3 regions of the Streptomyces sp. NPDC058683 genome follow, and region 1 is predicted to be linked to each of the others. Evidence: riboswitches for the same ligand, from Rfam matches in the RefSeq annotation. Region 1 holds a riboswitch; each other region holds the start of a gene.
What was found. Region 1 has a riboswitch for thiamine pyrophosphate ahead of thiC (phosphomethylpyrimidine synthase ThiC). Riboswitches for the same ligand answer to the same signal wherever they lie in the genome.
Positions count from the first base shown of each region.

Region 1 (10,268 bases):
GCCGAACTGCCAACGCGCCAATGTCTCCGGCGCCAGGGCCAGGTCCACGTCGTCGGTCTCCTTACGTCGCCGTAGTGCAGCGGCAGTTTGCCCCTTTTGCCCCAGACATCACGGAGCAAACAGGACGCGCTTGTGAATGCATTCACATTCACAAGCCATTATGACGTACCGATTTTCGACGTGGGCAAGGGGGTCCTGTCTTCTCCGTCACGTCGCCCCACGGCCCTCGGTTTCACGTGAAACCCATACGCAACGGGGCCGCCTCGACGGCGGCCCCGTACGTGTGAACTGGCCTACTGCTGTAACTCCTTGCGGCTAAAGCTCCTTGCGGAAGTTCTCCGCCGCCTTCAGGAAGATGTCGTTCGCCTCGGTCTCCCCGATCGTCACCCGGACACCCTCGCCCGGGAACGGCCGGATGACCGCGCCATGCTCCTCACAGAGCTGCGCGAAGGCCGTCGTACGCTCCCCCAGCCGCAGCCACACGAAGTTGGCCTGCGTCTCCGGAACCGTCCAGCCCTGGGCGCGAAGCGCCCCGACCACGCGCTGCCGCTCGCACACCAGCGAGCCGACCCGGCCGAGCAACTCGTCCTCCGCCCGCAGCGAGGCGATCGCCGCCTCCTGGGCAAGCTGGCTCACGCCGAACGGCACCGCCGTCTTGCGCAGCGCCGCCGCCACCGGCTCATGGGCGATCGCGAATCCGACGCGCAGTCCCGCGAGGCCGTACGCCTTGGAGAAGGTCCGCAGGACACAGACGTTCGGTCGTTCGCGGTAGATCTCGACGCCGTCGGGCACCTCGGGGTCGCGGATGAACTCCCGGTAGGCCTCGTCGAGCACCACCAGCACATCGCCGGGAACCCGGTCCAGGAACCGCTCCAGCTCAGCCCGCTTCACGACCGTGCCGGTCGGGTTGTTGGGGTTGCAGACGAAGATCAGGCGGGTGCGGTCGGTGATCGCGTCCGCCATCGCGTCCAGGTCGTGCACCTCGCCGGGCGTGAGCGGCACCTGGACCGAGCGGGCACCGCTGATCTGCGTGACGATCGGGTACGCCTCGAAGGACCGCCAGGCGTAGATCACCTCGTCGCCGGGCCCGCTGGTGGCCTGGATCAGCTGCTGGGCGACGCCGACCGAGCCGGTGCCGGTGGCCAGATGGCCGAGCGGGACGCCGAAACGGTCCGACAGTTCGTTCATCAGTCCCGTGCACGCCATGTCCGGGTAGCGGTTGAAGGAGGCAGCGGCCGCGGTCACCGACTCCATCACGCCGGGCAGCGGGGGGTACGGGTTCTCGTTGGAGGAGAGCTTGTAGGCGACCGGGCCGTCCGCCGCGGTAGCCGCAGATTTGATACTGCGCCCCGGCTTGTAGGTGGGGATACCCTCCAGCTCGGCGCGCAGCTTGGGGCTCGTCTCGCTCACCGCAGTCCTCCTCGCGACCACCGGCGGACCGTCCGCACCGCCGGCATCCAATACTGCTCACCTTATGAGGATTCGGCTCCGCCGCGTACAGCAGCGGAGCGAGCCGGTAGGCGGGGGCCTGACCTCATCCGTCCCACCGGCATCACGGGCATCACCGCACGAAGGCGCATTTTTCGGGGGCGCGCCCTACATATATCTACGCGCCGGTGGCTCGCGCCGTAGCGCGCATCACCCGTGAAGGTGAGTTGAGACCTCTTCGAGACATCGGGTACTTGGCAGGCCCATGCGTGCCGACAAGTCACGTCTCCTCATTGGATCGTTCAACTGACTTTCTTTCTAAGGTAGTTGACCCCTTTTGACCTTGCAGAAACGTGCCTGTCAACGCGTGCATATGCGTCCGCACTACCCCACCGCATGAGCCCTACTATCGGCTCGCCATGACAGCAGCAGGGAAGCACCAGGTGAGCCGCGCGGAAACCTCTCGGCGAGGAAGCCGGCCGGGCCGGGCGGGCATCAGAGACGTGGCCGCCGCCGCCGGAGTCTCCATCACGACCGTCTCCGACGCCCTGAACGGCAAGGGCCGGCTCCCGGACGCCACCCGGCGCCACGTCCGCGAGGTCGCCGACCGGCTGGGGTACCGCCCCTCGGCCGCCGCCCGCACCCTCCGTACCGGGAAGTCGGGACTCATCGGCCTGACCGTGACGACGTACGGGGATGAACCTTTCACCTTCACCGAGTTCGCGTACTTCGCCGAGATGGCACGGGCCGCCACCTCCGCCGCGCTCGCCCGCGGCTACGCCCTGGTGATCCTGCCCGCGACCTCACGCCACGACGTGTGGTCGAACGTCGCCCTGGACGGCACGGTCGTCATCGACCCCTCCGACCAGGACCCGGTGGTCAGCGAGCTGGTCCGGCAGGGGCTGCCGGTGGTCTCCGACGGCCGCCCGGCCGGCTCGCTCCCGGTCACCGCCTGGGTGGACAACGACCACGAGGCCGCCGTGCTCGGCATCCTCGACCATCTCGCCGACGCCGGCGCCCGGCGGATCGGCCTCCTCACCGGCACCACGACGGACACGTACACCCATCTGTCCACCACCGCCTACCTGCGCTGGTGCGAACGCGTCGGCCAGGACCCGGTCTACGAGGCCTACCCGGCGCACGACCCCTGTGCGGGCGCCGTCGCCGCCGACCGGCTGCTGGCCCGTCCGGACCGCCCCGACGCCGTATACGGCCTCTTCGACCCCAACGGCACCGACCTGCTCGCCGCCGCCCGCCGCTACGGGCTGCGCGTCCCTGACGACCTGCTGCTGGTGTGCTGCAGCGAGTCGACCGTGTACGCCAACACCGAGCCGCCCATCACCACGCTCTCCCTGAAGCCGCGCCGCATCGGCACGGCGGTGGTGCAGCTGCTCATCGACGCGATCGAGGGAGTGGAGTCGGACCAGCCGGTCGAGCAGGTGATACCGACCGAACTGATCGTGCGTACCTCCTCCCAGCGACGCCCGCAGCGCACCACGGTCAGCCCGCCTCGGGCACCGGAGGAGGAGTAGCACGGACGGCCCGTACACACGCACGGCCGATCCGTGGGCACACGGAGGCGGCCGACGCGCCTGCCGGGCGTCGTCGAGTGACGGCCGGCAGGTGAACGGCGGGTGGTCGAACCCATGCCCAATCGGGGCGAAAGCCGCACTGAACTGGAGTCCTGCTCCGATTCACCACCCCTGGGTCATCACACGGCGCGACGGGCGTTCCTATGATGGGCCCACGACACCGCGGGCCGCTGCGACCAGGCAGTCCGAAGCGGTGCAGATGCGGCGCGATGGTGGAGGGGTCTGATGACTCAGGGGGCCGGTCAGGGACCCGAAGCGGAACGGACGGCGGCGTTGCGCGACTTCCGGGTGCCCGCGTACGTCAACGAGACCGGTCCGTACGTCCAGAGCACCCACCCCGGCGACGTCGCCCCGGCGCTCGACGAGCCGTACCCCGACGGATATCCCGAGGGGTACACGCCCACCCAGCGCGACCTGCCCGTCATCAACCGCGGCGACACGCTCCAGATGCCCGTCGACCCGGCCGCCGCCCCGGCCGCTCAGCTCGCGGCAGGTCCCGGCCCGCTGTACGTCGTCGGGGATGTGCACGGCTACTTCGACGAGCTGATCGACGCGCTGCGGGAGCAGGGGCTGATCGACGCGGACGGGCACTGGTGCGCGGGCACGGCCCGGCTGTGGTTCCTCGGCGACTTCACCGACCGGGGTCCGGACGGCATCGGCGTCATCGACCTGGTGATGCGGCTGTCCGCCGAGGCGGCCGCGGCCGGCGGCTACTGCAAGGCCCTCATGGGCAACCACGAGCTGCTGCTGCTCGGCGCCAAGCGGTTCGGCGACACCCCCGTCAACTCCGGCGCGGGCACCGCCACCTTCCAGGCGGCCTGGCTGCTCAACGGCGGCCAGAAGACCGACATGGACCGGCTCCAGGACCACCACCTCCAGTGGATGGCGCGCCTGGACGCGGTCGAGGAGGTCGACGGCTATCTGCTCGTCCACTCCGACACCACCGCCTACCTCGACTACGGCGACTCGATCGAGGCGGTCAACGACACGGTCCGCGAGACCATCACGCGAAACGACGCGGACGAGGTCTGGGATCTGTTCCGTAAGTTCACCAAGCGGTTCTCCTTCCGCGACGAAGGGGGTGCAGACGCCGTCCGTTCCCTTCTCGATACGTACGGCGGTACCCGCATCGTTCACGGGCACAGCCCGATTCCCTATCTGCTGGGCGATGTCGGCTCCGAGGACGGCGAAGAGAACAGCGGCCCCGTCGTGGAAGGACCGCACGTCTACGCGGACGGGCTCGCCATCGCCATGGACGGCGGAGTGACCATGGCCGGAAAGCTGCTGGTCAGGCAACTTCCGCTGGACGTCTGAGCGTTCGGCACGCTGTTCTGTACCCCGATGTCACACGCGGGCCACCCCCAATTTCCGGCAACCCCCTGTCACCGCGTGCCTTAACGGCTCTACCATCGGTTTATCCGTAGCAGGCTCCCCTCCGTTTCTGCCCGACGGCTCGCCGGCGTGCGAGCCCCAAGCCCTACGGAGCATCGGGGGATGCACATGAACAGCGTTCCGCAGCACCTGCACAGCGAGGACCGCCAGGAATACGAGCGGATCCTCGATGAGGCGCTGCGCTCCGCCCCTTACCGTCCCGAACTGGCCGGTACCGGCCAGCGTTTGAACACCGAACAGCTGCGCACGATGGCGCTCAACGCCACCGCACTGATAACGGCGGCCGCGGCGACCGAGTACCAGCACTATGTGAAGGTCCGCGAGGAACTGCGCAACCCCGCGCGGTCCACCCCGGCCACTGTCCACGAGTCCGGCTCCGCGGAGTCGGCCACGGGCGGTGCGATGGGGCTCGCCACCACCCTCGGCGAAGCCGCCGAGACCACGGGCGCCGGCGGCTTCGCCCTCGCCCTGGTCCTGGCGCCCGTGCTCGCCGGTACCGCCGCCGCGATCTTCCTTCTCGTCGGCTACGTCCTGAAGATGCTGGACCCGGCCCCGGCGTTCGCCCAGACCATGCTCACCGCGGGCTGGGTCTTCGGCGTCGTGGCCGCCGCCGCCATCGTGATGGCCGGCGCGGGGCTGCTGCTCACCGCACTGCGCAACAGTCCCTCGCTGGAGGCCGGAGCCTACGGCGAACCCGGTGGGGAGGTCGCCAAGGCCAGGGACGCCTGGCGGGACGCCCTGCTGGAGCGGGGCATCCTGCCCTTCCTGCGGGAAGCGCTGGCCACCGAACCCGGCACGGCCGGACTGCGCCGTACGACCCCGTCCGGCCCGGGGGGCCGGATGCCGCGTCTCGGCTACGACCGTCCTGGTTTCAGCACCGACGACGGCACCGCACCCGCCGCCCGGCCGAGCTTCACGAGCCCGGACTACACCAGCCCGGACTTCGGAGGCCCGGAACACCAGCCGGAATAACCCGGCTTGCGCCCCCGCCCGGGGGCGCAGGCCGGACACCCGGTCCCTGAGACGGAGCCGCGAAGCCGACCGGCAGGGCGCCCGCCGAGTTTCTCGCGTGTCCGGCGTCAGTCGGCGATCGGCAGATGCACCCGGTTGCCCGCGGCCGCGGACTCCTTCGACTTCTGCACGACACCTCGGCGAGGAACTCAGTCCGCCAGCGGCAGGTACACCCGGTTCCCGCCTGCCGCGAACTCCTTCGACTTCTGGAGCATCCCCTCCGCGACCTCCTCGGGAGACGCCCCTTCAACCGCCCCGGCACCGAACCGCTCCGTGATGCTTTGGCTGATCTTCATCGAGCAGAACTTCGGCCCGCACATGGAGCAGAAATGGGCCGTCTTCGCCGGCTCCGCCGGAAGCGTCTCGTCGTGGAACTCACGGGCCGTGTCCGGGTCCAGGGCGAGGTTGAACTGGTCCTCCCACCGGAACTCGAAGCGGGCGTCGGACAGTGCGTCGTCCCACTCCTGTGCGCCCGGGTGGCCCTTGGCGAGGTCGGCCGCGTGGGCGGCGATCTTGTAGGTGATCACGCCGGTCTTGACGTCGTCACGGTTGGGCAGGCCGAGATGCTCCTTGGGCGTGACGTAGCACAGCATCGCCGTGCCCCACCAGGCGATCATGGCGGCGCCGATACCGGAGGTGATGTGGTCGTACGCCGGCGCGACGTCGGTGGTCAGCGGGCCGAGCGTATAGAACGGAGCTTCATCGCAGATCTCCTGCTGAAGGTCGATGTTCTCCTTGATCTTGTGCATCGGGACATGGCCCGGGCCCTCGATCATCGTCTGTACATGGAAACGCCTGGCGATCCGGTTGAGTTCCCCGAGCGTGCGCAACTCCGCGAACTGGGCCTCGTCGTTGGCGTCCGCGATGGAGCCGGGGCGCAGGCCGTCGCCCAGCGAGTACGTGACGTCGTAGGCGGCGAGAATCTCGCAGAGTTCCTCGAAGTTCTCGTACAGAAACGATTCCTTGTGGTGCGCGAGGCACCAGGCCGCCATGATCGAGCCGCCGCGCGAGACGATGCCGGTCTTGCGGTTGGCGGTGAGCGGCACATACGGCAGGCGTACGCCCGCGTGGACGGTCATGTAGTCCACGCCCTGCTCGGCCTGTTCGATGACCGTGTCCTTGTAGATCTCCCAGGTCAGCTCCTCGGCCCGGCCGTCGACCTTCTCCAGGGCCTGGTAGAGCGGAACCGTGCCGATGGGGACGGGGGAGTTGCGCAGCACCCACTCGCGGGTGGTGTGGATGTTGCGTCCGGTGGAGAGGTCCATGACCGTGTCGGCGCCCCAGCGGGTCGCCCAGGTCATCTTCTCCACCTCCTCCTCGATGGAGGAAGTCACCGCGGAGTTGCCGATGTTGGCGTTGACCTTCACCAGGAACCGCTTGCCGATGATCATCGGCTCGATCTCCGGGTGGTTGACGTTGGCCGGCAGCACGGCCCGTCCCGCCGCGATCTCCTCACGGACGACCTCGGGGGAGACGTTCTCCCGGATGGCGACGTACTCCATCTCGGGGGTGACCTCACCCCGGCGGGCATACGCCAGCTGTGTGACCGCCTCGCCGTCCCGGCTGCGGCGCGGCTGGCGCGGGCGGCCCGGGAAGACCGCGTCCAGGTTGCGCAGCCCGCCACGCGGCGAGGTGTGCTTGATCCCGTCGTCCTCGGGACGGACGGGGCGGCCCGCGCACTCGGCGGTGTCACCGCGGGCGATGATCCAGTTCTCCCGCAGCGGAGGCAGGCCCCTGCGGACGTCGGTCTCGACGAGCGGATCGGTGTACGGGCCGGAGGTGTCGTAGAGCGTGACCGACTGCCCGTTGGTGAGATGCACCTGACGGACCGGCACCCGAAGGTCGGGGCGCGAACCCTCGACATACCCCTTGTGCCAGCCGATGGACTTCCCTGCCCCTTGAGGGGTTTCGCCCGCGATGGGCTGTTCGTCCTGGCTGAAGGCAGGCGTGCGTGCGTCCTTGTTGGTCATGAGACCTACTCCCTACGCCGGCATTACCCGGTAACAGGTTCGGCGGTCGACGCAGCGGCTTCCGTCGGGCGGCGTTTCATGTGAAACATCACTCGTTCCACGTGAAACATCGCGAATACGGAGGTCAGCGCCCTCTCAGCCCGGTGCTCCGAGCTCCCGCGTGTGCAAAGGTGCCTCCACGCTAGCGTCAATTCGGGCGCGGTGAACAGAGGGCCCCTGCCGTTCTTGCGATGATCGGGCGGTGACCACGACACAGCAGCACCCCTATCCGCCCCCCGACCCAAGGCGCGGCAACGGCGCCGCACAGGGCGGCGGAACCGGCCACGGGGGCCACGGTGCCGGTGACGGACACGACCACGGGCAGGGCCACCAGTACGACCAAGGGCACGCTCACCGTCACGACGACGGCCATACCCCCAGCCACCCGCCCGGCCAGGGACCCGGCCAGGGCGGCTCCGGAGCAGGCGGCGGGCACGGTCACTCGCACAGCCACAGCCACGGCCCCGCCGCGCCGGTCTCCAAGCATCTGCGCAAGGTCATCGCGGCGATCCTCATCCCCTTCACCGCCGCGGTCGTCGTCGGCCTCGTGGTGCTGTGGCCCGGCGGCGCCCCGTCGCACGAGCGCACGGGCGTCGGCTTCGACCGGCAGACGCAGGCGGCCACGGTCACCAAGGTCGTCTCGGTCAGCTGCAAGTCGGTCAACGCTTCCGGGGACAGCTCGACCGGGGACACCTCCACCGCGGAGGGCAGCTCCGCGAAGCAGGAGGAGGACGGCACCTGCAAGAAGGCCACGGTCCGGGTCGACACCGGCAAGGACAAGGGCCGTACGTTCACCGAGATCGTGCAGCCCGATCAGTCACGTCAGCTGGACGAGGGCGAGAAGGTCGTGGTCGCGTACGAGCCCTCGGCGCCCAAGGACCTGCAGTACTCGGTCACCGATGTGAACCGGAAGCTCCCGATGGCGCTGCTGGCCGGGATCTTCGCGCTCGCCGTCGTCGTGGTGGGCCGGCTGCGCGGTGTGATGGCACTGGTCGCGCTGGCCGTCAGCTTCATGGTGCTGACCCTGTTCATCCTGCCGGCGATCCTGCAGGGCTCGAATCCGCTGCTGGTGGCGGTGGTCGGGTCGAGCGCCATCATGCTGATCGCCCTGTACATGTGCCACGGCCTGTCGGCCCGGACCTCGGTGGCGGTGCTCGGCACGCTGGTCTCGCTGTGCCTGATCGGCGTCCTCGGCTCGGAGTTCATCGACTGGGCCGCGCTCACCGGCAATACCGACGACAACACCGGCCTGATTCACGGCCTGTACCCGTCGATCGACATGAGTGGTCTGCTGCTGGCCGGAGTCATCATCGGTTCGCTGGGCGTCCTGGACGATGTGACGGTGACCCAGACGTCGGCCGTCTGGGAGCTGCACGAGGCCAACCCGACGATGGGCTGGCGCGGGCTGTACCGGGCGGGCATCCGCATCGGCCGCGACCACATCGCCTCCGTCGTCAACACCCTCGTCCTGGCCTACGCGGGCGCCGCGCTGCCGCTGCTGCTGCTCTTCTCGATCGCGCAGAGCAGCGTGGCGACGGTCGCCAACAGTGAACTGGTGGCCGAGGAGATCGTGCGCACGCTGGTCGGCTCGATCGGCCTGGTCGCCTCGGTGCCGGTCACCACGCTGCTCGCGGCACTGGTGGTCTCGGCCGACCGGCAGAGGAAGGAAGCGGTCGCGTCCGTGGAAGCCCCGGCGCGGGGCGGGCGAGGGCGCCGCCGGAAGCGGTGAACGTGCGGCGAGGGGGCGGTGGGCGGCGCAGGGCGGCCGCCCAGGGACACGCAGAAGCGTTCCTGCGCGTCCTCACGCGGCTCGGCGGAGCGGCTCGCGCCCCGTGCCGTATCGCTTCAGCCCGCGCTCTGTTCCTCGGCCAGGATGCGGTCCAGGGCCTCGTCCAGATGAGCGTCGAAATCGGCGAGGGCACCTTCCTGGCCCAGCGGCACCAGCTTGTCGGTACGGTCGAGAAAGGCCACCAGCGGTGGTGCCGAAGACCGGAACACCGCCTGGTCGCCGCCGACCTGAAGCCTGATCAGGACCTCGCCCAGCACCTCGGAATCGGCGGGCGCGATATGCACATCGCCCTCCCCGCACGGCCGGCCCACCCCGTCGATCAGCAACTCACGGCCGAAGGCCCAGGTCACCGGCGCGTCCCCGGGCAGATGGAAGGTGAGCCGCACGGCATACGGATCACAGGTCTCGTAGCGCAACTCCACGGGGATGCGGAAGGAGAGCTCCTCCGAGACGAGAAAGCTCATCATGACTTCTGCTTGTACGGACTCGCGCATCGCCTACCCCGTCACATGACACCGACTGGCCGGGTTTTATCCCTTTGATGGTGGTCAAATCTTGCTGAACGTACACAGCAGATCACAAGGAGTGAGTTTTCAGATACTGATAGCGATCGCCAGCGATCCCAGATGCCGTCCCACCTCCGCCTGCAACTGCCGTGCGGCGGGCAGCAGCCGGTCTGCCTGGTGGAGCGGGAGGGAGATGGCCACCGTGGCCGCCGTGGTGCCGACGGTGATGGGGATCGCCGCGCACACCGTGCCCAGCGCGTACTCCTGGCGCTCCACCAGCGGCGCCATCCGCTGCGTCCGCTCCAGCCGCCGTAGCAGCGCATGGTCGTCACGGACCGTGTACGGGGTGAGGGCCTGCAGGGGATAGCGGTCGAGATGGTCACGGCGGGTGTTCTCGTCCAGCTGGAAGAGCAGACACTGGCCGATGGCATGCGCGTGCCCGGTCTCGCGGAAGTCGGCCCACTCCTCGACCGCCGGGGTGCCCGGGGAGTCGGAGACGCAGACGACCTCGATCTCGCCGTCCCGGTACATCGCGTAGTAG
Region 1 covers NZ_JBHXSK010000030.1:114,457-124,724, forward strand. Annotated here, with positions in the region: gene ACFWXC_RS30540 (cytochrome ubiquinol oxidase subunit I) at 1-48, opposite strand, end outside; gene hisC (histidinol-phosphate transaminase) at 316-1,410, opposite strand; gene ACFWXC_RS30550 (LacI family DNA-binding transcriptional regulator) at 1,848-2,960, shown strand; gene ACFWXC_RS30555 (metallophosphoesterase) at 3,246-4,334, shown strand; gene ACFWXC_RS30560 (hypothetical protein) at 4,515-5,384, shown strand; gene thiC (phosphomethylpyrimidine synthase ThiC) at 5,573-7,393, opposite strand; TPP riboswitch at 7,386-7,563, opposite strand; gene ACFWXC_RS30570 (YibE/F family protein) at 7,635-9,161, shown strand; gene ACFWXC_RS30575 (SsgA family sporulation/cell division regulator) at 9,278-9,715, opposite strand; gene ACFWXC_RS30580 (IclR family transcriptional regulator) at 9,815-10,268, opposite strand, start outside.

Region 2 (10,268 bases), on a different contig from region 1:
CCACGTCGGACGCCGTACCGGCCCCCGCGTCCAGAATCACCGGCACGCGCGCGTGCTCGACGATCAGCCGGAAGTTGTGCGGGTTGCGGATCCCGAGCCCCGACCCGATCGGCGACCCCAGCGGCATCACCGCGGCGCACCCGACGTCCTCCAGCTTCCGGGCCAGCACAGGATCGTCGTTGGTGTACGGCAGCACCGTGAACCCGTCGTCGACCAGCGTCTCCGCCGCGTCGAGGAGCTCGATCGGGTCGGGGAGCAAGGTCCTCTCGTCGGCGATGACCTCCAGCTTGACCAGCGAGGTGCCCAGCGCCTCCCGGGCCAGCCGGGCCGTCAGCACGGCCTCTCCGGCGGTGAAGCACCCCGCCGTGTTCGGCAGCACCCGGATCCCCAGCCGTTCGAGGACCGACAGCACGGACCCCCGTACCCCCGGATCCACCCGCCGCATCGCGACCGTCGTCAGCTCCGTCCCGGACGCGACCAGCGCCCGCTCCAGCACCTCCAGGCTGGGTGCGCCCCCGGTCCCCATGATCAGCCGGGACGAGAAGGCCGTCCCCCCGAGCACGAACGGATCGTCGGCCATGGCTCAGCCTCCCTGTACGGCGGTCAGGACTTCCACGCGGTCACCCTCGGCGAGCGCCGTACCCGGCCACTCCCCGCGCGGTACGACGGTCTCGTTGACCGCCGCGGCCACCCCGGACGGCGCGGCCGTGAAGGACTTCACGAGCGTGTCGAGAGCGGTGCCCGGGGTGATCTCCCGGCGCTCCCCGTTGACGGAGATGTTCATGCGGTCTGCTCCAGGAGTGCGCCGGGGACGGGGCCGAAACGCTTCGGCGTGAACGGACGGGCCTCCTCAGGCAGCTCACCGCCGGTCAGCAGCTCCGCCATCACGTCTCCCGTGACCGGCGTGAGCAGCACCCCGTTGCGGTGGTGGCCGGTGGCCAGCAGCAGCCCGTCGAGGCGGGTCGGCCCGAGCAGGGGCGCGTTGTCCGGGGAGCCGGGGCGCAGCCCGGCCCGGGTCTCGGTCAGCGGCAGCTCGGTGATGCCGGGCACCAGCTCGTGCGCGTCGCGCAGCAGCTCGTACACGCCCCCCGCCGTGACCGTGGTGTCCCAGCCCAGCTCCTCGCTCGTCGCCCCGACGACCAGCTCGCCGTTCTCCCGGGGCACCAGGTACAGATGGCCGCCGCGCACCACGGCCCGTACGGTCCGGCTGAGGAACGGCGCGTACCGTGCGGGCACGGTCAGCCGCAGCACCTGCCCCTTCACGGGCCGCACCGGCGGCAGCACGTCCTCGGGCACCCCCGCCAGCCGCCCGCTCAGGCTTCCCGCGGCGAGCACGACCCGGTCCGCGTCCAGCGGGTCGCCCGCGCGCGTGACGACACCGGCGGCCCGCTCCCGTGCCACCTTCAGGCGTTCGGCCCAGTCGCGGTGGAAGACCACCCCGGCCCGCTCGCACGCGGCCACCAGGGCGGCCGCCAGCCGGCGCGGGTCGATCTGGTGGTCGCCGTCGACCCGCAGTCCGCCGCGCACGCCCGGCGCGAGCATCGGCTCCAGGCGCCGGCACTCCCGCCCGGACAGCCACTCGGAGTCCAGCCCCGAGCGCCGCTGGAGGGCGTGCAGCTCGCGCAGGTGCGCCCGGTCGTCGGCGTCCAGGGCGACCGCGAGGGTGCCGCAGCGCCGGTAGCCGAGGTCGTGGCCGGTCAGCTCGGTGAGCTCGGCGGCGAAGTCGGGATAGCGGCGGGCGGAGGCCAGGTTGAGCCCCAGCAGGGTCTGCTCGCCGTAGTGCAGCTCGGTGACCGCGGCCAGCATCCCCGCCGCGACCTGCGCGGCTCCGCCGCCGGGTGCGGGGTCGACCACGGCGGTGGCGAGCCCGCGCTGCGCGGACCGCCAGGCCGTGACCAGGCCGATGATTCCGCCCCCGATGACGAGGACGTCGGACGTATGTGCGGACATGGGCGTCCAGCCCCTCCCTTCGCCGGCATGACCCGGATCAGGTTCGTACGGTCGGAGGCCGCCAGCCTCCCTCTCAGCCCGGTGCGCCCGGGCTCCCGCGTGTGCTTACCGGCCACCCTAGACCGCGGGGCTCCGCCCTTGTAAGACGGCCTGCGCCGGCGGTGTGGAAGAGGTCACCCAGCACGCCCCCTGACTGACTCTTTGTCAGTTGTCTATCGTTCTTGTCTATGGTGATCAGGTGAGCGAGCAGACGCAGCGACGGAGCACGTCACAGACGCGACGCGTGGTCGTCGTGGGTGCGGGAATGGCCGGGGTGCAGACCGCCGTGGCCCTGCGTGAGCAGGGGTGCACCGGGACCGTCACCCTGATCGGCGCCGAGCCGCACCAGCCGTACGACCGGCCGCCGCTCTCCAAGGCGGTGCTGCTCGGCAAGGCGGAGGGCTCCGCCTTCGAGGTCGACTTCGAGGCGCTCGGCATCGAGCTGGCGCTGGGCCGCGAGGCCCTCGGCGTGCGCCCCGCCGACCGTGAGCTGGACACCGAGGCCGGACCGGTGCCCTACGACGTCCTGGTGCTCGCCACCGGTGCCGAGCCGATCATGCTGCCCGGCACCGAGGGCGTGCCCGGGGTCCACCTGCTGCGCACCCTGGACGACGCCGAGCGGCTGCGGCCCGTGCTTGCCCGGCAGCACGACATCGTGGTGGTCGGCGCGGGCTGGATCGGCGCCGAGTTCACCACCGCGGCCCGGGAGGCCGGCTGCGCGGTGACCGTAGTGGAGGCCGCCGACCGCCCGCTCGCGGGAGCGCTCCCGGCCGAGGTGGCCGCGCCGATGACCGGCTGGTACGCCGACAGCGGCGCCGATCTGCGCACGCACGCGCGCGTGGCGCGTGTCGAACCCGGCGCGGTGGTGCTCGACGACGGCTCGCGGGTGCCCGCGGGAGCGGTCGTGGTCGGCATCGGCGCCCGCCCCGCCACCGCCTGGCTGGCCGGCTCCGGCATCGGCCTGGGCGCGCACGGGGAGGTGCTCGCCGACGACCGGCTGCGCACCGGCGTCCCGGACGTCTACGCGGTCGGCGACTGCGCCTCCTTCCCGTCCGGCCGCTACGGCGAGCGCCTGCTGGTCCACCACTGGGACAACGCCCTCCAGGGCCCGCGCACGGTGGCCGCCAACATCCTCGGCGAGTCCGACGCGGTCTACGACCCGGTGCCGTACTTCTGGTCGGAGCAGTTCGGCCGCTTCGTGCAGTACGCCGGCCACCATGCCGTCGCCGACCGCATGGTCTGGCGCGGTGACCCGACGGGCCCGGCCTGGAGCGTCTGCTGGCTCCGCGAGGACCGCCTGGTCGCTCTGCTGGCGGTAGGCCGCCCACGAGACCTGGCGCAGGGCCGCAGGCTGATCGAAGCGGGCCGCCAGATGGACCCGACGGCCCTGTCCGATCCCGCCCGCCCCTTGAAAAACGCGACCGCGGCGCCCCTTTAGGGGCGCGGGGCTGTGACATATGCGGGTCCCCCGCATGGACGCGACCAGCCACGACGAACCCGCAGCCGACCACCCACCCGTCCTGGCGCTTCCCTATCGCGGCCCACCCGGCGGAACGCCTACCCTTGTTTCCGTGACCGAGATTGACGCAAAGATCGATGTTCTCGTCCCCGCCTGGCTCACCGTCCCCGACATCGCAGAGATGCTGGACGTCGAGGTGACGCGCGTGCGGCAGCTGGTCAAGGAGGGCCAGCTCATCGCCGTCCGCCGTGGTGAGAACCGCGCGCTGCACATCCCCGCCGCCTTCATCGACGGGGACAAGGTCGTCAAGGGCCTGTCCGGAACCTTGACGCTCCTGCGGGACGACGGCTTCACGGACGAAGAGATGCTGGAGTGGCTCTTCACACCCGACGCCAGCCTGCCCGGCACCCCCGCGCAGGCCCTGAGCGAGAATCGCGGTACGGAGGTGAAGCGCCGCGCCCAGGCGCTCGCCGTCTGAGGCAGCCAGTACCGACACAACGGGGGATTCACCGATGACCGACACCGCCCGCGCCCAGCTGGCCGACGCCCGTCTGTACCTCTGCACGGACGCCCGCAAGGAGCGGGGCGACCTCGCCGGGTTCCTGGACGCGGTCCTGGCGGGCGGTGTCGACATCGTGCAGCTGCGCGACAAGGGCATGGAGGCCGGCGAGGAGCTGGAACACCTCGCCGTGTTCGCCGACGCCTGCGCCCGGCACGGCAAGCTGCTCGCGGTCAACGACCGCGCGGACGTGGCCCACGCGGCCGGTGCCGACGTGCTCCACCTCGGCCAGGGCGACCTGCCGGTCCCGGCCGCCCGCGCGATCCTAGGCCCGGACGTCCTGATCGGCCGCTCCACGCACGCCGGCTCCGAGGCCGCCGCGGCCGCCGTCCAGGACGGTGTGGACTACTTCTGCACCGGCCCCTGCTGGCCCACCCCCACCAAGCCCGGCCGCCCCGCTCCCGGCCTCGACCTGGTGCGGTACACCGCCGCCCTGGGCACGGACCGCCCCTGGTTCGCCATCGGCGGCATCGACCTGGGCAACCTCGACCAGGTGCTGGACGCGGGCGCCCGCCGGGTGGTCGTGGTCCGCGCACTCACCGAGGCCGACGACCCGGGCGCCGCGGCGGCCGAGTTCGCGAAGCGACTGCGGTCGGCGTAGCTCCACGGCCGCGGCCGCTCCGGACGGCGCCGCTCTTCGACAGGACCGTCCGGAAACTTGTCCAGTATCCGGACGTGGGGCCGACAATCCGGGCAAATCTCCCGAGTGTGGTTGGGTGTCCGTCCGCCCCTGGCTAACCTGCGAGTATGGCCCTCGGAACCGCATCCACCAGGACTGACCGCGCACGCACCGTGCGTGACATGCTCGCCTCCGGCAAGACCACGTACTCGTTCGAGTTCTCGGCGCCGAAAACCCCCAAGGGCGAGCGGAACCTGTGGAACGCGCTCCGGCGGGTCGAGGCGGTCGCCCCCGACTTCGTCTCCGTGACCTACGGCGCCGGCGGCTCCACCCGCGCGGGCACCGTCAAGGAGACCGAGCAGATCGTCGCCGACACCACGCTCACCCCGGTCGCCCACCTCACCGCGGTCGACCACTCCCTGGCCGAACTGCGCAACATCATCGGCCAGTACGCGGACGCCGGGATCCGCAACATGCTCGCGGTGCGCGGCGACCCGCCCGGCGACCCGATGGGGGAGTGGGTGGCGCACCCGCGGGGCCTGACCTACGCGGCCGAACTCGTCCGGCTCATCAAGGAGTCCGGCGACTTCTGCGTGGGCGTGGCCGCCTTCCCGGAGATGCACCCGCGCTCCAGTGACTGGGACACCGACGTCCGGCACTTCGTCGACAAGTGCCGCGCGGGCGCCGACTACGCCATCACGCAGATGTTCTTCCAGCCCGAGTCGTACCTTCGCCTTCGCGACCGGGTCGACGCGGCGGGTTGCGAGACGCCGGTGATTCCGGAAATCCTGCCCGTCACCAGTGTGAAGATGCTGGAACGGTTGCCCAAACTCAGCAACGCGACCTTCCCGGACGCCTTGAAAGAGCGGATCCTCACAGCCAAAGACGATCCGGCGGCGGTACGCTCCATCGGTATCGAGTTCGCCACGGAGTTCTGCGCACGGCTGCTGGCCGAGGGCGTCCCCGGACTGCACTTCATCACGCTCAACAGCTCCACGGCGACGCTGGAAATCCACGAGAACCTGGGCCTGCACCATCCCCCGCGGGCCTAGACCGGCCGCACCGGAGTACGACACACTGCGTAGCGGTCACTGGGAGAGGGGCGTACATGGGCTGGACGGTCCTCTACGTAGCGTTCGGCATCGTCGCGCTGTGGTTGCTGGGCGAGGTACTGCTGCAGTACAAGGCGCGGCTGCGCTGGCGGCTGCTCGCCTTCGTCGGCTTCCTCGGGGTCGTGTTCGGTGTCCTGATCCCGTCGGTGATCGTCATCGGAGTGGGCGCGATCGCGTTCGCGGTCGGCCAGACCTACGTCACGCTGTCGTTCCGCCGTGGCTTCGAGGCCGGCTGGGCCGTCAAGCGCCCCGGCGCGGACGGTGAGGGCGGCCTGACCAAGCGCCGCCGCGGTGAGCCGGACGAGGACCCGGGCCTGGAGGCCACCGACCCGGACGCGGCCGACGCCGCCTACGCCGACCAGCAGGCGGCCTACGCCACGGGCAGTAACCCGCGCTACGGCCGCGACGACGAGTACGAACGCGACGACGTCTTCTCCCCGGCCCGCGCCGGCGAGCCGACCGCCGCCGAGTCCACGACGGTGTACGAGCCGCAGCCGTTGCCGGACGACACCGGCTCCTACGGCATATACAACGAGTCCGGCTACGCCACCACCGGCGACCCCGCCTACGCGACCGCCGGCCAGGACCAGGCGTACGCCGCCCAGGGCACCGACCAGAACTACGCCTACGACTACTCCGGCTACGGCCAGCAGCAGTACGGCTACGACGCAGGCGGCCAGCAGCAGTACGCCAACTACTCCGACCCGTACATCGGCAACCAGACCTACGGCGGCGCCGGGTACGACCAGTCCTACGGCACCCAGCAGTACGACCAGCAGGGCTACGCGCAGGACCAGTACGGCAACGCCGGTTACGGCGAGACCCCGGCGGGCGGTGTCTGGGTCCCGCAGCAGCGCGCCGACGAGACCTACGGCGGCGAACTCCCGCAGGAGCAGCCGTACCCCTACCAGGGCGACGGACAGGGTCAGCAGCAGGGCCAGCAGCAGGGTCAGCACGGCACCGGGTACGACGAGCAGTACCGTTTCTGAAGCCGCTGTTCCGGGAAGCGCGGGCCGCGCCTCACTGCGAGCCGCGGAACTCCGGTCCCTCCACGATCAGCCCGGCCACCAGCGCCCCCGACATGCCGGCGTGCGGCAGCCCGCCGCCGGGGTGCGACCAGCCGCCGACCCGGTACAGGCCCGGCAGCCGGGTGGTGTTGGCGGGGTGCAGGAAACGGCCCTCGCCGGCGGCGAGGGCGGGAGCTGAGATCTCCCCGAACCCCCCGGTCTCCGTGACCTGTTCCGGCAGCCGCGTCTCGTGCCAGATCAGGCGCTCCCGCAGCCCCGGGACGGCTGCCTCGGCGGCTTCCAGGAGGAAGTCCGTACACACCCGGGCCGTGCTGTCCTTCTCCCAGCCGGCATCGGTCGACAGCACCGCCGACAGCACCACGGACTCGTGGTCGTCGTCCGGTCTGAGTGCCGGGTCGTCGGGGCGCAGCACCGTCACGGTGGGGCGCACCGGACGGTCGCCGCCGGGCGCGGACAGCAGGTCCAGCTCCGTCTCGTCGTCCGGGGCGTGCACGATCGTGCGGTGCGCGGCGCCGGCCTCGGGCCCGCCACGCAGTGCGAGCAGCACGGTGAAGCGGCCCGGGCGCACCGCCTTCGGGTCGGCCCGCACATCGCCGTCGGCGTCCAGGTGGCACCCCGTCAGCCGGGTGAGGGCGTCGAGCCGCACCGGATCCACTCCGGCCACCACATGGTCCGCGTCGATCACCGTGCCGTCGGCAAGCTCCACCCCTGCCGCCCGGCCGTCCTTCGCCGGCACCGCGGTGACCTCGGCGCCGAACACGAACTCGACTCTCCGCCGCACACACCGCTCGTACACCGCCCGCGCCAACTCCCGTATGCCGCCGCGCACATACCAGGTGCCGAAGGCGTGCTCCAGGTACGGCAGCACGGCCGCGCTCGCCGGAGTGTCACGGGGGTTGAGGCCGTAGGCGAGCGCGTGGCTGTTCAGGAGGGCGGCGAGGCGCTCGTCGCGCAGCTCCCAGGCGCCGATCTCGGCGAGGGTGCCGGCCCGGCGGGTGCGCAGGAGCTTCTTGTGCGGCACGGACGGGTACGGCTCGCGCTCGGCCAGCACCTGCCAGTCCGGCCACAGCGGCTCCTCCAGGAGCGGGCGCCGGGTGCGGTCCCAGGTCTCCCGGGCCCGCACCAGGAAGTCGCCCCAGCGCTGTCCGGCGCCCGCCCCCAGAGCCTCGTCCAGGGCGGTGACGACACCCGCGCGGGACGCGTTCGGCAGCGCGACCTCGGTGCCGTCCGCGAAGACGTGCCGGGCCGACGGGTCGACCTGGACCAGCTCGACCAGGTCCTCCAGCGGCTCCTTGCCGGTCTTGACGAACAGGTCGCGGTAGACGGCGGGCAGCGGCAGCAGGCCCGGGCCGGTGTCGAAGGCGAACCCGTCGCGCTCGAACCGGCGCACCCCGCCGCCGTACGTCTCCGTACGCTCGTACACCGTCACCCGGTGGCCCGCGACGGCCAGCCGGGCGGCCGCCGCCATGGCGCCCATGCCGGCGCCGATCACCGCAATCCGTCCCATGACCGCGACTTTATCGAGCGCCACCGACAGTCCGGCTCGGCGGCCCGTCAGTCCGGTGGCCTGCCCACCTGGGCCGCGACCCGGCGTTCCTCCCGGCGCTGGGCGCGGCGGCGCCAGAAGCGGCGGATCCGGGAGACCAGGAACACCAGCACGATCAGACCGGTGGCCAGCAGCACCGCCGCGATGATCGCCGCCGCCAGCGGGTGGAACATCGCGAACGACACGATCGCGCCGACCCCGAGATCCTCGGCGAAGCTCAGCACGATGTTGCTGAACGGCTCCGGCGAGGTGTTGACCGCCATCCGGGTCCCGGCCTTGACCGCGTGACTGGCCAGCGCCGTCGAACCCCCGATCAGCCCGGCCGCCACGTCCGACAGGGAGCCGCTGTGCCCGGCGAGCAGCGCCCCGACCCAGGCGCCCGCCACGGGGCGGATCACCGTGTGCACCGAGTCCCACACCGAGTCGACGTACGGGATCTTGTCGGCGACCGCCTCGCACAGGAACAGCACGCCCGCGATGATCAGCACCTCGGGGCGTTGCAGTGTCTCGGGGACGTCGTCGCTCAGGCCTGTCGCGCCGAAGAAGCCGAGCAGCAGCACCACCGCGTACGCGTTGATTCCGCTGGCCCAGCCGCTGGTGAAGACCAAGGGGAGTACCGACACGGAGGCGATCGTAACCAGTCGGCGACCGCGCGTCCTGGGCCTGAGCACGCAGAGGTGAGTACGCGTACCTAGGGAGTGAGTTGAGTACGCGCGCGGATGGGCCGCGACCTGCGTGAACGAGAGAGTGGAGACACGGAAAGGGGCGCCCGGTCCGGTACCGCCGACACGGGGCGGCGGAACGGTGCCGGCGCCCTTGCCCGCTCCTTCCGCCGATCCGTCGGCGGAAGCGAGACACGGGGGAGAGGGGACCCGGGGGACGACGGGAAACCGGGGGAAACACGGGGGTACAGGGAAGGCGCCGGTCCGACGGTGGCCCGCGGGGGACGCGGCCACCGCGGGCCGGCGTCTTCCTGTGCCCACGCGCGCGTGCGGCGCTTTCGTCCGCCCACGCGCGTTCGTCCGCCCACGCGCGCGGGCGGCTTTCTCGCGGCCACGCGCGCGTGCCGGTCCCGGAAGGGCTCAGCCCTTTCCGCTCACCCGTCCCTGCAACAGCCGGGACAGGGCCGAGTGGACGTCGTCCAGGGAGCGCTCCGGCTGGAAGGACTTCCAGTCCAGCGCGGCCACCAGCACCATGCCGACCAGCGCGGCCGCCGTCAGCTGGATGTCGATCTCGTCACTGAACTCGCCGTTTTCGACGCCCTCGCGCAGCACGCCCTCGACGACCGCGACCGCCTGCTGCCGGACCACCATCAGCGTCGACTGCCAGGCCCGGTTGGTACGCCACAGCTCGGCCACGTAGAGCTGGGTGAAGGCCGGGTAGCGGTCGATGAAGACCAGGCCCGCGCGGACCATCGCGTCCAGGGCGTCGACCCGGCTGCCGCCCTCCCGCGCGGTCCGCTCGGCGGCCTCCTTCAAGGAGGCGGTGAGCAGGCCCACGCCGTGCCGCAGCAGCTCCTCGAAGAGGACCGACTTGCTCGCGAAGTTGTAGTAGACCGTGCCCTTCGCGACCCCGGCACGCTCGGCGATCTCGTCCACGGTGGTGGCGGAGAAGCCCTGCTCGGCGATGAGGGTGACGGCCGCCTCGTAGAGCTTCTGCCGGGTGGCTTCACGGCGCGTGCTGCCGCCCGTGGTGCTGCTGCTTTCCATGGTCCTGATTCTCACAGGAATGGCGGCTCCCGCGGGCACCGGAGGGGACGTCATGGATCTCCTCACAGGCTCAGCTCGGGATGCAGCCGGTCCAGCGTCCACACCTGGCGGCGCCGGGCCGAGAGGGCGGTGAGCGCGAGGGCGCCCGCGGTGAACGCCGTCAGCACGGCGCAGGCCTGCCACACCGGTCCCAGTCCGCCGCCCGTGATCAGCCTCCGCAGGGCCTCGACGATGTAGCTCATCGGCA
Region 2 covers NZ_JBHXSK010000055.1:5,077-15,344, reverse strand. Annotated here, with positions in the region: gene ACFWXC_RS42455 (thiazole synthase) at 1-580, opposite strand, end outside; gene thiS (sulfur carrier protein ThiS) at 584-784, opposite strand; gene thiO (glycine oxidase ThiO) at 781-1,950, opposite strand; TPP riboswitch at 1,948-2,059, opposite strand; gene ACFWXC_RS42440 (NAD(P)/FAD-dependent oxidoreductase) at 2,189-3,427, shown strand; gene ACFWXC_RS42435 (Rv2175c family DNA-binding protein) at 3,561-3,926, shown strand; gene thiE (thiamine phosphate synthase) at 3,961-4,608, shown strand; gene metF (methylenetetrahydrofolate reductase [NAD(P)H]) at 4,755-5,678, shown strand; gene ACFWXC_RS42420 (hypothetical protein) at 5,735-6,727, shown strand; gene ACFWXC_RS42415 (phytoene desaturase family protein) at 6,759-8,273, opposite strand; gene ACFWXC_RS42410 (DUF4126 domain-containing protein) at 8,321-8,935, opposite strand; gene ACFWXC_RS42405 (TetR/AcrR family transcriptional regulator) at 9,395-10,021, opposite strand; gene ACFWXC_RS42400 (YhgE/Pip family protein) at 10,084-10,268, opposite strand, start outside.
Region 2: linked by a shared signal. The riboswitch ahead of thiO (glycine oxidase ThiO) and the one ahead of thiC (phosphomethylpyrimidine synthase ThiC) in region 1 are both predicted to bind thiamine pyrophosphate.

Region 3 (10,268 bases), on a different contig from region 1:
ACCCCGTCGGCCTCGGAGAGCAGCAGCACCGCCCCGGCGGGCACGTCGAGCAACGCCCCCTCCCCGGCGGTCGGTGAGTCGAACCTCGCCGAGACCGGTGCCAACTCCAACACCGGTCTGATCGCCGGCATCGCGGCCGCGCTGGTCGTGGTCGGCGGCGGCGCCGTGTGGTTCGGCATGCGCCGTCGTGGGGCGAACAGCGGAAGCTGACGCACCCGCCTTCGTACACCGCTTTCGTACAACGTCGAGGCCCGTCCCCGTATCCCCGGGGGGCGGGCCTCGGCCGTGTCCTGAAGGGCCTCAGTCCAGTACGACGGTCTCCGCCGCGTCGAACTCGACGCCCACCGCGTCCCCGGCCTCCGGCGCCTCCCGCAGCGCGCAGGCCGCCTCCAGGCGCGGGCCGTCCTGGGGCTGGAGGTGGACGGTGACATGGGTGCCCTGGAAGGTGCGGGCGGTCACCGTGCAGGGCAGTCCCGCGTCGGCCGCCACGAGCCGTACGCCCGCGGGCCGTACCAGCACGGTACGCGGCCCCTGAGGCGCGTTCTCGGGCAGCGGCAGCTTCCCCCAGGGCGTCACCGCGACCGAGCCCTCGACGGTCGCCGGGACCACGTTGCCGAAGCCGAGGAAGCGCGCCACGAACTCGTCGGCCGGCCGCTGCCAGACATCGAGGGGCGTGCCGGACTGGGCGATTCGGCCGTCCCGCATCACCACCACCCGGTCGGCCAGCGCGAAGGCCTCGCCCTGGTCGTGGGTGACCGCGAGCACGGTCGTGCCCAACCGGCCGAACAGCTCCCGCAGTTCGACCACCAGCCGCTCCCGCAGCGAGCGGTCGAGCTGTCCCAGCGGTTCGTCGAGCATCAGCAGCCGGGGCCGGGGCGCCAGCGCCCGCGCGAGCGCCACCCGCTGCTGCTCACCGCCGGAGAGCCCGGCCACCGCCCGCCGAGCGGCCCCCGGCAGCCCCACCAGTTCCAGCAGCTCGCCGACCCGCTCGGCCTGTTGCCCCTTGCCGGCGCCCCGCATCCGGAGGCCGAAGGCCACGTTCCCGCCCACGTCCCGCTGCGGGAACAGCTGATGGTCCTGGAACATCAGCCCGACGCCCCGCCGATGGGCCGGCACCCGCGTCCGGTCCTGCCCGTCGAGCAGCACCCGCCCCGCGTCCGGCGGTTGCAGCCCCGCCACCACCCGCAGCAGCGTCGACTTGCCGCTCCCGCTGGGCCCGAGCACACACACCACCTCGTGCTCGGCGACCTGGAGGTCCACGGCGTCGAGCACGGCCCGCCCGCCGAACCGCACGGTGGCCTGCTCCAGTTCGAGAAGCGGCATCAGAACTCCCCCGTCCGGTCGGTCCGCAGCCGCTCCAGCACCAGCAGCGCCACCGCGCACACCACCATCAGAATCGTGGAAAGGGCCATCGCCTGGCCGTAGTTGAGATCACCGGGGCGGGACAGCAACCGCGCCACGGCCACCGGCAGCGTCGGGCTGTCCGGCCGCGCGATGAACACCGTCGCCCCGAACTCCCCGAGCGACACCGCGAAGGCGAACCCGGCCGCGACCAGCAACGCCCGCCGCACCATCGGCAGATCGACCTCCCGCCACACCCGCCACGGCGAGGCCCCGAGCACGGCCGCCGCCTCCCGCAGCCGTTCGTCCACGGCACGCAGCACGGGCAGCATGGTCCGTACGACGAACGGCACCCCGACCAGCGCCTGTGCGAGCGGCACCAGGATCCAGGACTGCCTGAGGTCCAGCGGCGGCTTGTCGAGGGCGATCAGGAACCCGAAGCCGACGGTCACCGCGGACACCCCGAGCGGCAGCATCAGCAGCGCGTCGAAGCCCCGTACCAGCCGCCCCGCGTCCCGCCGGGCCAGCGCGGCGGCGGCGAGCCCGCCGATCACCACGGCGATGGCGGTGGCCGCGACGGCGTATTCGAGCGAGTTGGCCACCGCCTGGATCGGCGCGACCAGGAAGGTGCCCCCGTCGGCGTCGCCCAGCGCCCGGTAGTAGCCGAACCCCCCGTCGAACGACCGCCGCACCAGGACGGCCAGCGGCAGTACCAGGAGCACGGCGACGGTGGCGAGGACCGCGCCGAGCAGCGCCCACTGCCCGGCCCCGCGCGGCCGGCGTGCCGTCACCGACGGGTCCACCAGCCGTAGCGCGCTCTCCCGCCGCCGTACCGTCCACGCGTGCACGGCGAGGATCGCGCCGACCGCGACGAACTGCACGATCGTGAGGACGGCGGCGGTGGAGAGGTCGAAGATCTCGGAGGTCTGCCGGTAGATCTCCACTTCGAGGGTGGAGAAGGTCGGCCCGCCGAGGATCTGCACCACGCCGAAGGAGGTGAAGGTGAACAGGAAGACCATCAGCGCGGCGGCGGCCACGGCGGGCGCCAGCGCGGGCAGGGTCACCTTCCGCCAGGCACCCAGCGGCGAGACGCCGAGCATCCGCGCGGCCTCCTCCTGCCGTGGGTCCAGTTGCGCCCACAGGCCGCCCACGGTCCGTACGACGACCGCGTAGTTGAAGAAGACATGCGCGAGCAGAATGGCCCAGACGGTGGTGTCCAGTCGTACGCCCCACAGCTCGTCCAGCAGTCCGCCGCGGCCGACCAGCGCCAGGAACGCCGTACCGACCACCACCGTCGGCAGCACGAAGGGCACCGTCACCACGGCCCGCAGCACCTGCTTGCCCGGGAAGTCGAGTCGGGCGAAGACGTAGGCGGCCGGCAGCGCCACCAGCAGGGTGAGCGCGGTGGAGGCGAGCGCCTGCCAGGTGGTGAACCACAGGACGTGCCGGATGTCGGACTGACCGACGACGTCGGCGATCCGCCCGAACCGCCACACCCCGTCGGTCTTCAGCCCGCGCGTGACGATCGCCGCGACCGGCCAGGCGAAGAAGACGGCGAAGAACGCGACGGGCACGAGCATCAGCCCGAGCCGCGCCACGCTCCCACGCCTGCCCGCTGTGTGAGCGCGAGCTACTTGAGTACGAGTGAGGTCCACGTCTTGACCCACTGGTCACGGTTGGCGGCGATCCTGTCGGGCGCCATGGTCTCGGGGTCCTCGGCGGCGGGACCGTACTTCGTGAACTCGACAGGCACCGCGGCCCCCTTGACCACCGGGTACACGAACATGTTCAACGGCATGTCCTCCTGGAACTCCTTGGAGACCAGGAAGTCGACGAGCGCCTTGCCGCCCTTGGTGTTCTTGGCGTTGCTCAGCAGCCCGGCGAACTCGATCTGCCGGAAGCAGGTGCCGGTCGCGACACCGGTGGGCGCGGTGCTGGGCTTCGGGTCGGCGTAGATGACCTCGGCGGGCGGGGAGGAGGCGTACGACACGACGAGCGGCCGGTCGCCCTTCGCCTTCTTGCCGCCGGCCGAGCCGGAGAACTCCTCGTTGTAGGCCTGCTCCCAGCCGTCGACGACCTTGACGCCGTTGTCCTTGAGCTTCTTCCAGTAGCCCTGCCACCCACTGTCCCCGTACTGCGCGGCCGAGCCGAGCAGGAAGCCGAGCCCCGGCGAGGAGGTGGCCGCGTTCTCGGTGACAAGGAGGTTCTTGTACTGCGGCTTGACGAGATCGGCGTAGGAGGCGGGCGGGGCCAGCTTGTGCGCGCTGAAGTAGGCCTTGTCGTAGTTGACGCAGATGTCGCCGTAGTCGACGGGCGTGACTCGCTTCTTGGCGGCGTCGAGCTGGTACTCGGTGCCGACCTGGTCGAGTCCCTTGGCCGCGTACGGCTGGAAGAGACCGTTGTCGAGGGCCCTGGACAGCAGGGTGTTGTCGACGCCGAAGAAGACGTCGCCCTGCGGGTTGTCCTTGGTCAGGATCGCCTTGTTGACGGCCTGGCCGGCGTCGCCGTCCTTGAGGACGTTCACCTTGTAGCCGGACTGCTTCTCGAAGTCCTGGAGCACGCTCTTGGAGACGGCCCATGAGTCGTGGCTGACCAGGGTGACGGTCTTGGAGTCGGTCTCGGTGCCCGACGACGAACACGCGGACAGCGTGACGAGACCGAGCCCGACGGCCGCGGCCACGAAGGTCTTGGTGTGCACTGGTGTTTTCCTCCTGGGGTGGACCAGGAAGAGACGCGGCCCTGCCCAGAGGATCTGATCTCCTGGGCAGGGCGCAACAGCTTGAGTGATGACCGAACTTCCTACCCAGAATGACCTGGGCGAGGTTCAGAGGGTCTGCGGCCCGATTGCCGCACTCTCAGCGCTGTGGCGCTCCCCTGTCGGAATATGAAGATGTCGATATGAAGATGTCTGGGTACGACGATATGGCTGTACGGCCCTCAGATTACCGCTCGGTGGCCGCGAGCTGACCGCAGGCTCCGTCGATCTCCTGACCACGGGTGTCCCGGACGGTGACGGGCACACCGTGCGCGGCGATCGCCTCGACGAACGCCTTCTCGTCCTCGGGCCGGGAGGCGGTCCACTTCGAGCCCGGCGTCGGGTTCAGCGGGATGAGGTTGACATGGACCGGCTTGCCCTTGAGCAGACGGCCCAGCCGGTCCCCTCGCCACGCCTGGTCGTTGATGTCACGGATGAGGGCGTACTCGATCGACAACCGCCGCCCGCTCTTCTCGACGTACTCGAACCCGGCGTCGAGCACCTCGCGCACCTTCCACCGCGTGTTCACGGGGACGAGGGTGTCGCGCAGCTCGTCGTCGGGGGCGTGCAGGGAGATCGCGAGCCGGCACTTGAGTCCCTCGTCGGCGAGCCGGTGGATGGCCGGCACGAGCCCGACCGTCGACACGGTGATCCCGCGCTGCGAGAGCCCCAGCCCGTCCGGGGCCGGGTCGGTCAGCGCCCGGATGGCGGTGACGACCCGCTTGTAGTTGGCGAGCGGCTCGCCCATCCCCATGAACACGATGTTGGAGAGCCGCGCCGGACCGCCGGGCACCTCCCCGTCCCGCAGCGCCCGCATCCCGTCCACGATCTGGTGGACGATCTCCGCGGTGGACAGGTTCCGGTCCAGGCCCGCCTGCCCGGTCGCGCAGAACGGGCAGTTCATCCCGCATCCCGCCTGCGAGCTGATGCACATGGTCACGCGGTCCGGGTAGCGCATCAGCACGGACTCGACGAGCGTGCCGTCGAACAGCCGCCACAGCGTCTTGCGGGTGGTGCCCTCGTCCGTCGACAGATGCCGTACGACGGTCATCAGCTCGGGGAACAGCGCGTCCCGCAGCCGGTCCCGGGAGCCGACCGGGATGTCCGTCCACTGCTCGGGCTCGTGCGCGTACCGCGCGAAGTAGTGCTGCGCGAGCTGCTTGGCACGGAACGGCTTCTCACCGATCTCGGCCACCGCGTCCTTGCGCTCGGCAGGCGTGAGATCGGCAAGATGCCGCGGCGGCTTCTTGGCTCCGCGCGGCGCGACAAAAGTAAGTTCTCCGGGCTTGGGCATGGTGGTACCAGTGTCGCAGATCCAATCGGGTGACCTGCGGGTCACGGTCTGGGCGCTGATGGTCCCGCGCAGCCTGGCCCCATTCGATTTCAGGACCCGCGCCAATTCTCCGAGAGTGACCGTGTCACCTTCACAAGGAAGTGCTCCGGCATTTTCAGCCGGACGGATAACCCCTAACTGGAGCGCCCCGGTTCGGAAGATCGCGTATGCGGAGTCGGCCCGCGCTGGGAGATCGCTGATCTGCGAGTTCTTGAAAGCTCCATCGCCCGATCGGACGGCGCAGGGCGGGGAACACCGAGGACCGGTTCGGTCGTGTTCATGTCGCGCGGTCGGCTGTCCTGCCGCAGTCTGATGATGTGACGCACCGCGAAGCCGGACGTCGGCCATCGTGGAAGCCCGGAACGCATGGCGCTGCCAAACGATCACGTTTGGTTTGGGTTGGAGCTGCTCTGTTGTGCGTGAGCGTGGCTTTGCTCACGGTGGTCGTCTTCATCACCCGGCCCCATCAAGGGCTGGGCGGTTCGCCGCAACCTGCTGCTTCGTTGACCAGTGGAGAAGCTGCTTCACCGAGCGCCACTGGGGGAGCAGACGCTTCGCCCAGCGGGTCTCGCGGAGAAGCTACTCCGCCAAGAGCCACTCCACCGGAAGCCACTCTGCCGGGAGCCACGCCGCCCGGTGGCGGCGGCGCGGGCCCGGGCTCAGAGTTGCCGTCACCTGTTCCGGCCGCGACTGTAACGGTCACCGAAACGGTCCGGCTCCGGGAGGCCAGCGATGCGTCGTCCCCCAGCAAGTCGGGAGTGGACCCCTCCGCGATCATCACCTCGGTCGCGGGACTGATCACTGCCGGAGTGGGGGCCGTATCGTTCGCCGTGGGAATGCTGAAGGACCGTCGACGGCCCGGCGGGTCGTGAACATTGCGCGTCCAGGCAGAGCGCGCCACTGTGCGAACGACCTGGACGCCACGGGCCGCGCATGCCACTGCTCGCCGGCATTCGCGAACGGCACCGCCGCCGGAGGCTGGTTCCGACCGTGGTCAGGAGCGCACGAGGAAGACCGTGAACCGAGTACTCAACGGCCTGCCCGAGCCTGACCAGTGTCGGCAAGGTCTCGCTCAGTAGGGCTGCCACCAGCAGAAATCGCCCGAGGCAAAGCAGGCACACACGATGGCCCACCTGGCGCCCGGCATCGCCGCAACGACGCCGGGCGGACCTCCGGAAGGCTGTCGGACCACCACGGTCGCGACTTCGCTTCCGTCGACGTCATAAGCCTTCCAGTCAACCGCACGCCCTTGGACAACCTCCACGACGAGCTTCCTGCCATCGTCCTCGAAGACGACATGCTCACCATCGTCTTTCGAGATTCGCGAGAGCGTGTCGGCGAGATTGCCTCGCGGCCTACGCTCAATCAGAGTCATCTTCGATTCGAACTGCATTCGCCCCCCATAGGCTGGATGTACCGTCTCCGAGACTACGAGGGAGGCGGGAGGCCGACAACTACGGCATTTCGTACCGCAATCGCGCCGCCGAAACTGACACACCTGGCGCATGCTCCATGCTCCAGAGCCGTGAGAGGCCTGTCAGGACGGGAAGCGCCTCGGTCTTCCATCAGTGACACTGTCGCGAGCGATGTACCACGGCCCAGAAGAGCCCTGTTCGCGGGCCTGACAGTCAGGGCGCTCGCGTCCGGGTCCGGGCTGCCGAGGCCGAGCCGGTCCGGTGGGCCGGGGACACAGATGGTCGTCAGCATGGAGTGGGCCTCGGTCACCACGTCACGGGCAGGGTGCGCGGGCCGCGGATCAGGCCTTGGCGCTGGAACTCGACCTCCTCGGCAGGCACGGCCAGGCGGATGCCGGGGAAGCGGGTGAGGACCGAGCCGATCATGATCTCGGCCTCCATACGGGCCATGATGGCGGCCATGCAGTGGTGGGGACCGTGCCCGAAGGCCAGGTGAGGGCCGTCGGTGCGGTCGAAGTCCAGATCGTCGGGGTCGGGGAAGACCGCGGGATCACGGTTGGCGGCGACATACGCGTTGTAGATGACCTCACCGGCCCGGATCAGCTGGCCGCCGACCTCGACGTCCTCGATGGCGACCCGCGGGATGCCGACGCCGTTGCGGTGCGGGACGTAGCGGAAGAGTTCGTCCACCGCCTTGGGGAGCAGCTCCGGCTCGCGGCGCAGCCGCTCCAGATGGCGGGGGTGGGTGAGCAGCGCGTACATCATCGAGCCGCTGTTGTTGCGGACCGCGTGACCGCCGCTGACCTGGATGGCGGTGGCCAGCGAGATCGCCTCGTCGTCGGTGATCTCGCCGGACTCGGTGGCCAGCGCCAGGACTCCGGCGAGGTCCTCGCGGGGCTCCTCGTGGCGGTGCTGGAGCAGTTCGGCGATCCGGGCCCGGGTGGTCCGGGCAGCCTCCTTGGCACGCTCCTCGGAGTCGGCGCCGGCGGACAGCAGGGCCTCGCCGGTCGCCGCCCAGCGGTGCCAGTCCTTCTCGTCGACGCCGAGGAAGTCACGGATGACGGCGATCGGGAAGGGGCCGTGCAGATGCTCCATGAGGTCGGCCGGTGGCCCGGCGGCCGCCATCACGTCGAGCAGTTCGGCGGCCCGGCGCTCGGCGATCGGCCGCAGCCGCTGCATGGCCCGCCCGGTGAAGGCGCGGGCGACGACCCGGCGCAGCCGGTTGTGCCGGGGCGGGTCGATGTACTGCAGGCCCGCCGTCTGCGAGGCCACGGGTTCCGGGCGCATGCTGGTGACGTCGCGGCCGACGACCTGTTCCCGGGAGAAGCGGGGGTCGGAGGTGACGAAGCGGCAGTCCTCGTACCGGGTGATCAGCCAGGCATGCCCCTCGCCGTGCGCGAGCTTGATCCGGGTGACCGGTTCGTCCCGCAGCATCTCGTCGAGAAACGGGTCGGGGTCGAGGGCGGGCAGGTCGTCGACGGGCCAGAACCGCACCGGAGGAGGAGGGGTCGGGGTCGGGGTGGAGGCCGGGGCCGGGTCTAGGGGCATGGGCACACTCCCTGCGCGTCGGAGGACACACAGCGTCCTCACAGGGAGTCTGCCTCCGGCCGGACCGACCATGCGATTTCTGCTGCGCCATCCGGGGCCGACAAGCCGATGAGCCCCCGCCCTGCGAAGGACGGGGGCTCGACTACGCCAGGTGCAGGTCAGCCGCTGCCGACGAAGAGCACCATCAGCAGCCACACCACCGGAGCCGTGGGCAGCAGCGAGTCCAAGCGGTCCATGATGCCGCCGTGGCCCGGGAGCAGTGTGCCCATGTCCTTGATGCCCAGGTCCCGCTTGATCATGGACTCACCGAGGTCGCCCAGGGTGGCGCTGGCCGCGACCGCGAGGCCCAGCAGCAGGCCCTGCCACCAGGTGCCGTCGTCGATCAGGAACTCCATGCACAGCGCGCCCGCGACCATGGCGAACAGCACCGCGCCGACCAGGCCCTCGCGGGTCTTGCCGGGGCTGATGCGCGGGGCGAGCTTGTGGGTGCCGAACCGCCAGCCGACCGCGTAGGCGCCGGTGTCGCTGACCACCGTGAGGAGAAGGAAGGTGATCACCCGGCGGGGGCCGTCGTCGGCGGTGAGCATCATCGAGACGAAGGTCGCCAGGAACGGTACGTAGAACGCCGCGAAGAGGCCCGCCGTGACGTCCCTGAGATAGCCCTCCGGCGGTTCCGTCATCCGCCAGACCAGGACCGCGAGCCCGGTGAGCGCCAGGGCGACCCAGGCACCCTCGGCACCGCGGGCGTAGCCGGCGACCACCATCGCCGCGCCGCCGAGCGCCAGCGGGACCAGGGGCGCCTTGATGCCCTTGCGCTCCTGGAGCCGGCTGGTCAGCTCCCACAGGCCCACCACGACCGCGACCGCGACCACACCGACGAAGACGGCCTTGACGACGAACAGGGATGCCACGATCACGACGCCCAGTCCGACGCCGACCCCTATGGCCGCACCCAGGTCCCGACCCGCGCTCTTCTTCTGCGGCGCGGGCGCCGGCTGCGGGGCGTCGGGCATGGGCTCCGGATTCTGCGGCGCCGCCGCAGAGGGCAGAGGCTGCGCCGACGGGGTGTCGTTGCGGTACGTCCCATCGCGGGACGTACCGTCCTGGAACGTCTCGTCTCGGAACAAGGGGCCGCCCAGCCGAGCGGCCCCCCGGTCGTCGTCCTGGTCTCCGCCGTACGGTGGTGCGTCGTCGGGCACGATGGGCATGGGGCGAGTCTGCTGCGCGTCATGCGCATCGTACGCGGGACCCGCCGGGGCGGCTCCCTGGACATACCCCTGGCCATAGCCATGGTCATAGCCGTGGTCGTACCCCTGGCCGGGAGCATGGCCGTACCCCTGACCGCGGCCGGAACCGTTGGCGTACCCCTGGCCCTGGACAGGACCCTGGTCGTACCCCTGGCCTTGGACGGGACCCTGGTCGTCGTACCCCCGGCCCTCGGCGGGACCCTGGTCGTACCCCTGGCCGGTGCCCTGATCGGTCGGCCCCCAGTACCCGGCCGGTGATCCGGCCTGCCCGGCCTGCGGACCGGCGTGTGGCGGCGCTCCCCAGGATGAGTCGTTCATCAGACTTCGAGAAGCTCCGCTTCCTTGTGCTTGAGGAGCTCGTCCACCTGCGCGACGTACTTCGCGGTGGTGTCGTCGAGCTCCTTCTCGGCGCGACGGCCCTCGTCCTCGCCGACCTCGCCGTCCTTGATCATCTTGTCGATGGCGTCCTTGGCCTTGCGGCGGACGGAACGGATGGAGACCTTGGAGTCCTCCGCCTTGCCCTTGGCGACCTTGATGTAGTCGCGGCGGCGCTCCTCGGTGAGCTCCGGGAACACCACACGGATGATGTTGCCGTCGTTGCTGGGGTTGACGCCCAGGTCCGAGTCGCG
Region 3 covers NZ_JBHXSK010000041.1:24,174-34,441, forward strand. Annotated here, with positions in the region: gene ACFWXC_RS36515 (LAETG motif-containing sortase-dependent surface protein) at 1-210, shown strand, start outside; gene ACFWXC_RS36520 (ABC transporter ATP-binding protein) at 301-1,323, opposite strand; gene ACFWXC_RS36525 (ABC transporter permease) at 1,323-2,921, opposite strand; gene ACFWXC_RS36530 (thiamine ABC transporter substrate binding subunit) at 2,972-4,039, opposite strand; TPP riboswitch at 4,120-4,227, opposite strand; gene rlmN (23S rRNA (adenine(2503)-C(2))-methyltransferase RlmN) at 4,284-5,390, opposite strand; gene ACFWXC_RS36540 (hypothetical protein) at 6,502-6,822, opposite strand; gene ACFWXC_RS36545 (cytochrome P450) at 7,151-8,392, opposite strand; gene ACFWXC_RS36550 (phosphatidate cytidylyltransferase) at 8,551-9,600, opposite strand; gene ACFWXC_RS36555 (hypothetical protein) at 9,622-9,897, shown strand; gene frr (ribosome recycling factor) at 9,957-10,268, opposite strand, start outside.
Region 3: linked by a shared signal. The riboswitch ahead of ACFWXC_RS36530 (thiamine ABC transporter substrate binding subunit) and the one ahead of thiC (phosphomethylpyrimidine synthase ThiC) in region 1 are both predicted to bind thiamine pyrophosphate.